One region of the Paenibacillus sp. ALJ109b genome, then DNA from elsewhere that is predicted to be linked to it. Evidence: predicted binding sites of a transcription regulator. Region 1 holds the regulator's gene; each other region holds the start of a gene.
What was found. Region 1 encodes LexA, which represses DNA repair genes until DNA is damaged. Its sites were predicted from a motif close to CGAACATATGTTCG; they were not measured.
Positions count from the first base shown of each region.

Region 2: the regulator LexA is predicted to act here: its motif matches at 2,137-2,150, upstream of G3352_RS03965 (DNA polymerase IV).
Region 3: the regulator LexA is predicted to act here: its motif matches at 1,698-1,711, upstream of addB (helicase-exonuclease AddAB subunit AddB).

Region 1 covers NZ_JAAIFP010000024.1:109,730-113,882, reverse strand. The annotation lists gene G3352_RS22060 (HAD family hydrolase) at 1-319, opposite strand, end outside; gene G3352_RS22055 (vitamin K epoxide reductase family protein) at 348-860, opposite strand; gene G3352_RS22050 (DUF896 domain-containing protein) at 987-1,196, opposite strand; gene G3352_RS22045 (LysM peptidoglycan-binding domain-containing protein) at 1,293-1,670, opposite strand; gene lexA (transcriptional repressor LexA) at 1,976-2,602, shown strand; gene G3352_RS22035 (aldehyde dehydrogenase) at 2,713-4,014, opposite strand.
Region 2 covers NZ_JAAIFP010000004.1:179,828-183,980, forward strand. The annotation lists gene G3352_RS03955 (MFS transporter) at 102-806, shown strand; gene G3352_RS03960 (sugar O-acetyltransferase) at 955-1,527, shown strand; gene G3352_RS03965 (DNA polymerase IV) at 2,200-3,441, shown strand; gene G3352_RS03970 (YolD-like family protein) at 3,438-3,803, shown strand; gene G3352_RS03975 (YhjD family protein) at 3,787-4,153, shown strand, end outside.
Region 3 covers NZ_JAAIFP010000021.1:49-4,201, forward strand. The annotation lists gene G3352_RS20200 (class I SAM-dependent rRNA methyltransferase) at 202-1,578, shown strand; gene addB (helicase-exonuclease AddAB subunit AddB) at 1,777-4,153, shown strand, end outside.

The DNA.
Region 1 (4,153 bases):
ACAAGCCGCGACGCCATGACTCTTTACGATATGCGGGTGCAAGTTGCTCCAACTGGCGAAACTCCGGCTGATCCCCACCCGTGAAGTTAGCCCAAAGACCTTCAAACGGGTTAATCCCAATCATTTTGGTAAACGAAAAAGTTTCATAAGATTCATACAGATTACGTGCCTCATTACGAACAGCTTCTTCAAGGTCTTCGGGTTTAACACCAGTCTCTTGAGCTGCAATCAGGCAAGTCTCATGGAAGGCTTCTCGAACACTGCGCTCATCCCACAGTAAAGTATCATCTAGGTCGAACAAAATCGCTTTTAACGCCATTTCGGTCATCTTCCCCTTTATGCAATAATTACTTTTTCTCGTATGTTTCCACGGTGATCTGATGTGCTTTGGCGAATTTCAGAAGACGTTCAGTGATTGCATCGGTATCATAACGATTAAGTAGTTTGGTAAATACCCATCTCTTACCTCGTGCATTATGCTCAATTACAACCGTACCTGGCTCAATTCTGAATTTCACGATATCGTCGACTCCAATTGAACGCTCGCGGTTCCCTTTTGTCGTCAAAATCCGATTACTTCCTATTTTGACATAAGGGCGACGGAGCATGAAGATGACTGCCAAAAATACGTACAGCAACATGGTCACCCAGTCCCAAGTGGTCATCGGAGCTTTGACAAGAAATGTACTCATAAAGAGGTACAGGAATGCTAGTCCGATCAGAAAAATAGGAAACAGCAGGCTGCGTCCTTTAAATACGTCCTCACCTGGTGTACCGGAAACCGGTTTACCGCTTTTTTTGCGTTGCTGATTCAACTGCTTAGAATTTTTTCGAACCGTTCTCTCGAACGAACGCGACATAAGAATCCCCCTTAGATGTTCTTTGTATCGGCTTACATAACTGCAAACCAACATTTCCCCCTATAATTTGCAACCTCTAGATAACAGGAAGAAACCTAAATATCATATTGATATCATTAGGTTTCCTTAATGTTTGAGTTTGCCTTGGTGGCCCTGATCGTTCTCATCATCTACAATTTCAATCGAATCCAGTTGCTGTCTGAAATTGCTTCGAATGTTATTCAAATAGATTTCTCTAAGCTTGGCACGCTCTGCGAGCTCTTCCTCTGTCAATCCAGTGGATTTTTTCTTACGGGCCAATTCATTAATACGTGCTACCAGACTATCTATATCCAAGCTTGTCCCCTCCAAAAATACAAAGTCTTATTAACTTTGACATGATAAGGGCAGCTTGTCAAGCTGACATGCATTAGCGCGTGTGGATATGCAGTTTTATTCTGTGAATTGAGGCAGTATTAAGACTTGCCCCACTTGTATTGAAGTTGACTGAAGTTGATTTACTTTCTTAATTGCTTCTATATATACCCGTGTATCCATTGTTCCAGGTTTGTGATCCAAAGATATACTCCATAGTGTATCTCCTTGTGAAACTGCCATCTTCCCTCCAGGCAACAAATCTTTCTCATTGCCAGCGAACACAGTCAATACTGTACTGCATCCAACCAATATAATTAAGCTTACGATTATTAATTTCAGCACCCATGTTGGGACATTGCGTTTTGCAAATACCTTTTTAAAATTCCTTATATTAGTTTCAACCACTTCAGAATGCACCGGCTCGTAAATGCTTTGATAAGTAGAATATCTCATTAAATATCGACCTCCAAACGTTTGTTCCTATCCGTTGAAATCAATATAACACGAACACTTGTTTTGTACAATAACTTTTTAGAACAATTGTTCGCTTTTTTTTATTGTATCCTACAGTCCACTATCTTTCTTCTATTGTACGGGAACTGTCATTTGCAGTATTTGATTAGACTCAAAGAAAATTTTCATCTTAATTTGCAAAAAAACATTGATTTTATGGTATTTTATTTAGAACTTATGTTTGTACGAACGGAGGTTCTATGTTATAATTTTCCCAAACGTTACTAAAATGGGGTTGATACGGTATGTCGAAGATATCCAGCAGGCAACAGGCTATTCTGGAGTTTATACGCAATGAAGTCCGGTTGAAGGGGTATCCTCCTTCCGTACGCGAAATTGGTGAAGCCGTTGGATTGGCTTCCAGCTCTACAGTACATGGACATCTGGATCGTTTGGAGAAGAAAGGTCTGATTAGACGTGACCCAACCAAACCAAGAGCCATTGAACTTCTCAGCCAGGAAGAGTCAGAGCATTCACATCAGTTTGCTCACAGCGTTGCTCGCATTCCTGTCGTGGGTAAAGTTACTGCAGGGGTTCCGATCACAGCAACAGAAAATATCGAAGATTACTTCCCTCTTCCTACGCATTATGTAGGCGAACAGAAAGTATTTATGCTTTCGGTCGTGGGAGACAGTATGGTAGAAGCAGGCATTGTTAACGGAGACTATGTTATCGTACGTCAGCAGCAAACTGCAGATAACGGCGATATCGTAGTAGCCATGACTGAAGACGATGAAGCAACGGTAAAAACGTTCTACAAAGAGAAAGATCATATTCGTCTTCAACCGGAAAATTCGACTTTTGAACCGTTGCGTTTGAAACACGTTAGCATTCTGGGCAAAGTCATTGGCCTTTTCCGTGATATTCATTAATATGTATTGTAGTTGTACAGAAGTCTCACAATAAGATACTTAAAGAGGTTGTCCCGTTCAACGGGACAACCTCTTTTTTTATACTACTTATATTGTTCTACGTTAGCCGACTATTCGCTGCGTTTAAGAATGCTTTTATGATGAGAGAACACATCAAAACTTTGTTGACCATGGTAGGAACCCATTCCACTTTCTCCTACGCCGCCAAACGGAAGATAATGTGATGTCATATGAGACAAGGTGTCATTAATACAACCACCACCAAAAGATACTTGATTCAGAACTTGATTCTGCAGATCCTCATCCTGAGTGAAGAGATATAATGCCAGTGGTTTTGGACGACGAACAATCTCATCTAGCATGGGATCGAGGTCGGTATACCTAAATACAGGAAGAATTGGACCAAAGATCTCTTCTTGCATCACTGGGGATTTCCAACCCACTTCCCCCAGAACTGTTGGTTCAATGAGCAGCTGATCACGTTCAGAACGTCCACCGATCATTGCTTTGCCATCTTGGAGCAAAACCGATAAACGATCAAAGTTACGTGCGTTGACAATGTGTGGAAAATCAGCATTTTTCATCACATCATCTCCAAATTTATCCTGAATTTCTGCAGCGATCAATTCAAGTAATTTGTCATGTACGTCCTCGTGTACAAGCAAGTAGTCCGGAGCGACACAGGTTTGCCCAGCATTCAGGAATTTACCACGCACAATGCGCTGAGCTGCCAGCTTCAAATCAGCATCCTGATGAACAATGACCGGACTCTTACCACCTAGTTCCAACGTAACTGGAGTCAAATGCTCAGCAGCTGCCTTCATAACGATGCGGCCAACACCCGTACTACCGGTAAAGAAAATATAATCAAACTGTTCCTTCAATAGTGCTGTACTTGTCTCGACTTCCCCTTCCATAACTGCCAAGTACTCACTAGGAAATATCTCATGAACCAAATCATAAGTCAGACGTGATACGGCTGGGGTTAATTCAGACGGCTTAATAATGGCACAGTTACCCGCAGCAATGGCTCCAATCAGAGGGCCGAAAGCCAATTGGAACGGATAGTTCCATGGTGCAATAATAAGAGCAACTCCATAAGGTTCGGGATAAATTAGGCTTGTGCCATCAGGTATAGCAGAATTTGTAGGTACAGGTTTTGGTGTAGCCCATTCCTCCAAATGTTCCAATGCAAAATCCAGTTCACCCAATACGATCCGAATCTCAGAGCCATAAGCCTCTGTTTCAGATTTATTTAGATCCGCACGAAGTGCGTCAAGAATACGTTGCTGATGCTTCTCAATTCCCCGTCTTAATTCCTGAAGAGCACGAATACGGTACTCAATAGACTTCGTTTGTCCTGTATAAAAAAATGTCCGCTGTGCGGCAACCAGTTGCTTCTCTTGTTCCATATTAACATCTCCAATTAATTGTCCAAAATTTAATTTCTAAAAACATAAATGAATTATAACGCAATTATATGAAACTATCAACATATAGATACTGTAAAAATTGAGCAAACAATTAAAACATACTCTCGCTTCAACGATA
Region 2 (4,153 bases), on a different contig from region 1:
GCGCGGTTTTGGGCATCAGATCTGAACTTGGTGACCAAAACCAATCAAAGTGGTGGCTGAGGCAACAGGTTTAAGCATAGCCACATGTCGTAATATACTTCATGAACTCCTTAGCACGGGTGAACTCATTGAATTGGATTTGGAGGACTCTACTGGAGGCAGACCTGCGCAAATGTACAGGAACGCTCGTTGGTGCTGGTCTTGGAGCATTAGCTGAGGCAGTCCATTTACAGATCAGCGTTCATTTCACCATATTGTCTCTAGTTATGCTCTGCGCAGTAGTTTATGGACAACGCTACCTGCCGGAGTCTACTGGAAAAGAATTAACGAATACAGATATGCCAAAGCGCTCGGGTATGAAAAAGCAATTCAAGGTATGGAGCGAGAAGCGAACGTTGTTCATAGGAATTATTGTCTTGGGTATGGCATTTGCCGAGGGGGCTGCAAACGATTGGTTACCACTAACCATTGTAGATGGTTACGGGGTTAATTCAACCATTGGCTCATTTGTATATGGTTTGTTTGTTGCCGCCATGACAATTGGACGTTTTGCTGGCGGAAGGATACTTGACCGGTATGGAAGGGTTCGGGTGTTATTAAGTTGCGCCCTCTCAGCTATGCTGGGTTTAACGCTTTGTGATCTGGGGTCAGCATTATATTGTCGCTTCTATAGGCGTCGTCTTCTGGGGTTGGGTACCTCTCTAGGTTTTCCTGTTGGTCTTTCTGCAGCAGGAGACAATCCCCAGGGTGCTGTAGCAAGAGTAGGAGCCGTGGCTACCACTGGCTATATCACATCTCTGGTGTAGCCACCTATGCTTGGTTTTCTCGGGGAACATTATGGATTACTAAATGCCCTGATTCTAGTACTTGTTGGCACCGTTATTTCAGGTTTTCTGTCTAGAGCCGCCAAACCGCTATAAGTTAAATTTTAATAAATAGAAGGATAAAACGACCATGAAAACAGAAAAACAAAAGATGCTTGATGGAGAATTGTATAAGGGTTGGGATCCTGAACTTACACGTGATCGAGCAAATGCAAGACGAATGACGCGAATATATAACCAGACAACAGAAACGGAAGATGAACTTAGAGTAGAATTACTCAAAAAATTACTCGGATCAACAGGAGAACACCTGGGTATGGAACCAAATATTCGTTTTGACTACGGTTATAATATTCATGTGGGTGAACATTTCTATACCAACTTTGATTGTACAATCCTCGATGTATGTGAAGTTAGGATTGGAAGTAACTGTATGTTCGGTCCAGGTGTTCATATATACACTGCTACACATCCCCTGGATCCAATTGAAAGAAATAAAGGTCCGGAATATGCAAAGCCAGTAAACATCGGAAATAATGTATGGGTTGGTGGCCGAGCTATTATCAATCCAGGTGTTACGATAGGTAATAATGTCGTAGTTGCTTCTGGAGCAGTTGTAACTAAGGACGTTCCGGACAACATGGTGGTTGGCGGCAACCCGGCGAGAGTAATTAAACAAATTGAAGAGACCAGTTCTTTCTAAATCTTTGATTAAATCCAAAGTCCAAAGATTATTGACCTTATAAACCGTAACTGTCTCACGATACTTTCAGAGGAAATCGTCGTTTAGTTACTAAACTCAAAAAGTTGTTGTCAAAGACAAGCGCATATTCCTGTCAAAAGTCGCTATTTTAGCGGCTTTTTTATGTTATCGGTCTTAAAAGCTGTAGGGTGGATTATTTTCAAGAGACCAGCTTTACTGACTGCAGATGGAACTAATAAACCATAGTTCCAATTCATGAGTGAGTACCTTCACCTTAGCGGCTTGTTCTGATAGCAACAACCCAGAAAATTAGAAATCGGGTGCTAATGGCGGTTCTACTACATTAAATAATGATGGGGGAAACCTGGTCGGTCTGAACAAAAAGTACTTGCTAAGTTTGAAAAGAGAACAAAAGATACTCTGGGTACAAAGATGAATATTAGAACTCAACTCTTCTGACGATCACAAACAAAAGCTAACTGAAATTGTCTGCCGGAGAAGGAGTTGTTACTGTTGGGAGTTCAATGATGGTGAAGCTGATATAACTTTGTATGATTTGAATCCATCACTACGTCATTTGTCTAATATAAATATTTACCTCTTGCATAAAGAACGTATGTTCGGTTTATAATATATACAAACATACGTTCTTAAAGTGCAGGAGTGATTTCAATGTTGGCTAAGCAGCGAACCATTATGCTGATCGATATGCAGTCGTTTTATGCTTCAGTCGAAAAGGCAAAAATGCCTCAATACAAAAATAGACCACTCGCCGTCGCCGGCGATCCAGCAAGGCGTTCTGGTATTATTCTTGCCGCTTGTCCACTGGCCAAAGCTAAAGGTGTATCTACCGCGGAACCACTTTGGCAGTCTCTTCAGAAGTGTCCGGAACTGATCATTGTGAAACCACACATGCAAGAATACATCGAAGTATCCACTCAAATCATGTCCATTATTGAGGAGTTCACCGATCTGGTTGAACCGTACAGCATAGACGAATTATTCGCTGATTTTACAGGGTCTATGCATCTATTCGGTAATGATCCAATCGATTTAGCCAAGCAAATTCAAGACAAAATCTATAATGAAACAGGTGTTTACGCGAGAGCTGGCATTGGTGAAAACAAAATCATCAGTAAATTGTGCTGCGATATGATTGCTAAAAAAGCAGAGGGGGGCATTTTCCACTTAAAGAAAGAGGAGTTACACCTTCACATTGGAGATAAGCCCATTCGCGATATGTGGGGGATTGGCTCCAGAATGGAAAAACATTTGTGGAAAATGGGCATCCGAACCATTAGAGACCTGGCGAATACACCTCTTTCCAAACTAAGAAGTAAGTGGGGCGTTAATGGAGAGGTCATCTGGCGAGTCGCAAATGGACTGGACCACTTGCCAGTGACCGTCAACACACACAGTACACAAAAGGATATTGGAAATGGTATGACGCTGCCTAGAGACTATACAGAAGCATGGGAGATCGAAGTGGTCATCCTCGATATCTGTACAGAAGTGTGTAGAAGAGCCCGCAAAAAGGGGCTGATGGGTAGTGTCGTTTCCGTGAGTGTGTCTGGAGCTGATTTTGACCACCCAACTGGTTTTCACAGGCAGGTTAAACTGTCTGATCCTACAAACATAACCGTTGATGTATGCAAGATAGCTAAACGCATGTTCCATCAACACTGGGATGGGCAACCTGTACGCCGTGTAGGCGTTTCCCTTTCTCAATTATCCAGCGCGGATACATATCAACTATCGTTTTTTGGTGATCAAGAGCAGAAACGCGCAATTGATCAGGTGATGGACGACATTAAGGATCGATTTGGCGATATTGCCATTCTACGAGCGAGCTCTATTACGGCTGCCGGTCAAGCGATCGATAGAGCATCTAAAATTGGGGGGCATTACAAATGAGCAAAAAACTTGAGGCCAATGGATTATGGGAATCGAGCCGCATGATGCTTCCACAACATAAAGAACGAATTATACAGCATCGTACTCAAATTCATTATCAAGTAAGACCTATAGTCCATGAAGATGAGTGGGAGATTATTGCACAAAATATAGATATGTCGCTTAACTATAGGTTGCAAGCCACCATTGAAGTGTTTCATGAGTGGGGCAATCGGTATATACGCGGGATCGTCACTTCAATCAGTACCTTTGGAAAGAAAATCAGAATTGAAATGGAGAATGGATTTGAATGGGTCGATTTTGATCAATTGGTCACTGTAAAGCTTGAAGAAGGAGGTGTGTACGATGAGACAGACTTCTGATGAACTTGCACTCGTGAAGAGGCTGGTAGAGCTTCCCTATCTTTTGGGTGCTCTGGAGGTAGATAAGCATAAAATATACGCTTCAAACTTTAAGATGAAATCTGTGTATGTTGACTACCTGGACGGTACACAAAAGAAAATTGCTTTAGAGATGTACAAATCGAAACAAAGGCTAAAGGAACATCATATTAAAATCATAGATGAAAAGAGATCTGAGCTGAGTTTAACGGTAGACTATTCGGTAAGAGGTTACCTTCATAAAATGACACTATTGTGGAGCAAAGTGAAAGTGGATGTAACCTTAATGCTTACTGAACATATGAACGTTGATATTACTGAATTGCCCAAAT
Region 3 (4,153 bases), on a different contig from region 1:
AGATTCTGCAAACGTAGCGGAGGGGATGGAATTGGAACTGTAGAAGCGAAGCGCTCGCCTTTATCCCCGGATTTTCCCTTTTGAGAAAGGAATCAGAAAAATCTGGGGATAACAGCGATCGAAAGTCCAATCCATCCCCGAAGCGGTCACCTTTGCACCAAACCTATCTTTTTAACTAACTATGAAAGAAGTGGATCTATTTTGCCATCAGTTACACTGGAACGCAGCCGCAAAAAGCGGCTTGAACATGCACATCCATGGATATATAACAATGAAATTGCCTCTGTTGAAGGAAACCCCGAGCCGGGAGATCTGGTCAACGTATTGAACCACCAAGGTCGCTATCTTGCCACGGGTTACTATAATCCTGCATCTCAAATCACAGTTCGAGTCGTGGCCTATCAACCTTTGGAGTTTGAACAGATGGACACCGCGTTTTTTGCAGCACGTTTCCGTGATTGCTTGCGCCACCGGGAGCGTTTTATCCAGGATGGAGAGGCATACCGTCTCGTTTATGGGGAAGCTGATTTCCTGCCAGGACTGATTGTTGACCGTTTTGGCAGCATCCTTGTTGTTCAATTGCTCACACTCGGCATGGACCGTTGCCGCGAAGCGATTGTACAAGCTCTAATTGAAGTAATGCAGCCGGAAGGCATCTATGAACGCAGTGATGTGTCCATTCGTGAACTGGAAGGTTTGGAGCAGACGAAAGGACCATTATATGGGGATTGCCCGCGTCATGTCACGGTAACAGAGAACGGATTACTCATTAAGGTGGATATCGTGGAAGGCCAGAAGACAGGGTACTTCTTTGACCAGCGCGAGAATCGTGCAGCCATCGAACCACTTATGAAGGGTTGGGGTTACAAGAGTGGCATTACGCTCCAACAGACCGAGCAGGATGATACGCAGCAGTTGCTTCCTGTGAATAAAAGCGGCAAGGTTGTGACGTTCCCTTATTGGGATGGGGCCACTGTGCTGGAATGTTTCTCCCACACAGGTAGCTTCACATTGAACGCCTGCAAATATGGAGCCAAAAAAGTAACATGTCTTGATATCTCAGAACATGCGATTGAAAGTGCACGTACCAACGTAGAGCTGAACGGTTTTACTGATCGGGTCGAATTTGTCGTTGCGGATGCATTCCAATACTTGCGTGAGCAGGTGAAAGGCCTCGATGAGCGTAACGTACGTGCCCGTGCTGGCGAACAGAAAGTGGATACGTCCAAAGCGCTTGCAGCCGGTGGTAAAACATTTGATGTGGTCATCCTCGATCCGCCAGCCTTTGCCAAAACGAAATCAGCAGTCAAAGGCGCATGCCGTGGATATAAGGACATCAATCTGCAAGGAATGAAGCTGGTGAATGAGGGTGGGTATTTGGTAACGGCAAGCTGTTCATACCACATGCGTCCGGATCTCTTCCTGGAAACTATTGCGGATGCAGCCGAAGATGCAGGCAAAGTACTGCGTCTGATCGACTGGAAAGCAGCCGGTAAGGATCACCCACAAATTTTGGGCGTAGACGAAGGTCATTACCTGAAATTTGCCATCTTCGAAGTACGCAGCAAAAGGAATTAATCGAGCGTGATTTCATTTTAAGATCGAATATACATTTACGCAAAGAGCCCACTGTTTTCATAAGCTGTGGGCTTTTTGCTATGCTCGTGGAGAAGCTTTCTGTAATTGCCGGATAGTGGCAAACGTATGTTCCGAAACAAGTCAGATATGTTATACTGGGAATTAAAATCTTGTTCGTGATGGTTTGGAGGATTAAACATGTCCGTACGCTTTGTTATTGGCCGGGCAGGCAGCGGTAAGAGTGCGCTGATTACCCGGGAAATCACATCCCTGCTTCAAAAGGAACCACAAGGTAAACCACTGATTCTTCTGGTCCCGGAACAGAGTTCGTTTCGAACTGAACAGTCACTGGTATCTTCAGGGGCTATTAAAGGTACCATGCGTGCTGAAGTGCTTGGTTTTCGCCGATTGGCCTATCGGGTAATGCAGGAGGCAGGTGGTTCTGCACGTATTCCCATTGGGGCTGAAGGAAAAAAAATGCTGCTCTACAAAGTGCTTCAGCGTCGTAAGGAAGAATTGAAGCTGTTTGGAGCATCGGGCAGCCAGCTGGGATTTATAGGAGACTTAAATGATTTATACAGTGAGTTTAAACGTTATGAATTTGACCCCACTTCACTGGAAGAAGGACTTTCCGCATGGAATACTTCCTCTTCTGCACCGATTCTGGGAGACAAGCTGCATGACTTGCTACTTATATACCGTGACTATGAAAAGGAATTAACCGAACTATATATCGATGATGAAGACACGTTGACTGAACTGACAGAGCGGTTGCCGGAGAGCACGTTGCTGCAAGATGCACAGATCTGGATCGATGGATTTCAGGGATTTACTCCGCAGGAAATGAGTGTCATTGGAAAACTGATGCTGCAAGCTTCTTCCGTTACAATTGCATTGACGTTGGATCGTGCTTACGACCACGGCGCACTTCCAGCAGAATTGGAGCTGTTTCATCCCACAGCGAGTGCATACGCACGTCTAAAAGGCATGGCTGAAGATCTGGGTGTTCTTAATGAGACAACTGTACTTCAACCGGAAGTTTTGCCAAGATATGAAGGCAGTCCTGGACTGGCGCATTTGGAGGCTGGCTTTGATCGCAGAGTTCGCTGGAAGAGTGAGGGGCGTGATGCGGGTGTCCGACTTTACGCCGCTGAGAACCGCCGGGCTGAGATGGAAGGAGCACTTCGTGAAATGCGTCGTCTGGCGCAAAATGAAGGTGCTCGGTATCGAGATATGGCAGTGCTCGTTCGCCAGTTGGATACATATGCCGACATTGCTGAGCCTCTATTCAGAGACTATGGCGTGCCTGTCTTTCTGGATCGGAGAAGAAACGAACTACATCATCCATTAGCGGAATTTATTCGTTCAGCACTCGATATCGTTCGCCGTCGCTGGCGTTATGAGGATGTGTTTCGCTGTGTGAAAACGGATCTGCTGCTTCCACGGGACGGTTCCATTACACGTGAAGATATGGACCAGCTCGAGAATTATATTTTGGCTTGTGGAATTCACGGATACCGCTGGACAGATGGCAAGCCATGGAAGTATGTACCTAGCTTGTCCCTGGAAGACAACGATCAGGATGTCCGCAGCCGGGGTCGGGAGCAGATGCTGTTCTTAATGGAAAAATGCCGAACAGTGATTGTTGATCCACTAGGTGCTTTTGAGAAACGAATGAGCAAGGCAAAGACAGCTAAAGACCAATGTGCGGCGCTATACAGATTACTGGAAGATGCCGAGATTCCTTGGAAGCTGGATCAGATGTCTGCAGAAGCCAAGGCCCAGGGTGACCCGGAACGTTCAAGAGAGCATCGTCAAATGTGGGGTGCCGTCCTTGATCTATTAGATCAGATGGTTGATATGATGGGGGCTGAACGGCTGGATATCGATTTATTTGCCGGGCTAATGGAGACCGGATTAACCGAACTGAAGCTGGGACTTGTTCCTCCAGCGCTTGATCAAGTGTTGGTTGGATCGATGGATCGTACACGTCTTCAGGGTATCAAGTACGTATTTATTCTGGGTGCAGTAGATGGTGAACTGCCTGTTGTGCCTCAGGATGATGGTGTATTAACTGAGCAGGAACGGCTGTTATTGACAGAGAGAGGACTGGGACTTGGGCCAGGAGCAACAAGACAAATGCTGGATGAACGCTTTCTGATCTATACAGCCCTGACAGCGGCGAGCAAGCAGTTATGGCTGAGTTATCCCGTTGCAGATGATGAAGGGAAGACATTACTGCCCTCGGAAATTGTACGACATGTACGGAAGATGTTCGGTCTGCATGAGCAGCCATTGCTTGCCCAGCCGCCAGTTACCGATGCTGAAGAGATACACTGGTCTTATGTTAACCATCCTGGTCAGAGCCTCTCTTATCTCATCGGACAATTGCGCAGATGGCGCCGTGGAGAAGATATTCCTGAAATGTGGTGGGCGATCTATAACTGGCATGTCTCTAGGGAGACGAGCAGACCTCAGCTAAAACAATTGCTTGGATCGGTCTTTTATCGCAATCGGGCGTTACCTCTGCGTACGGCTACGAGCCGTAGATTATATGGTACAGAGGTAAGGACCA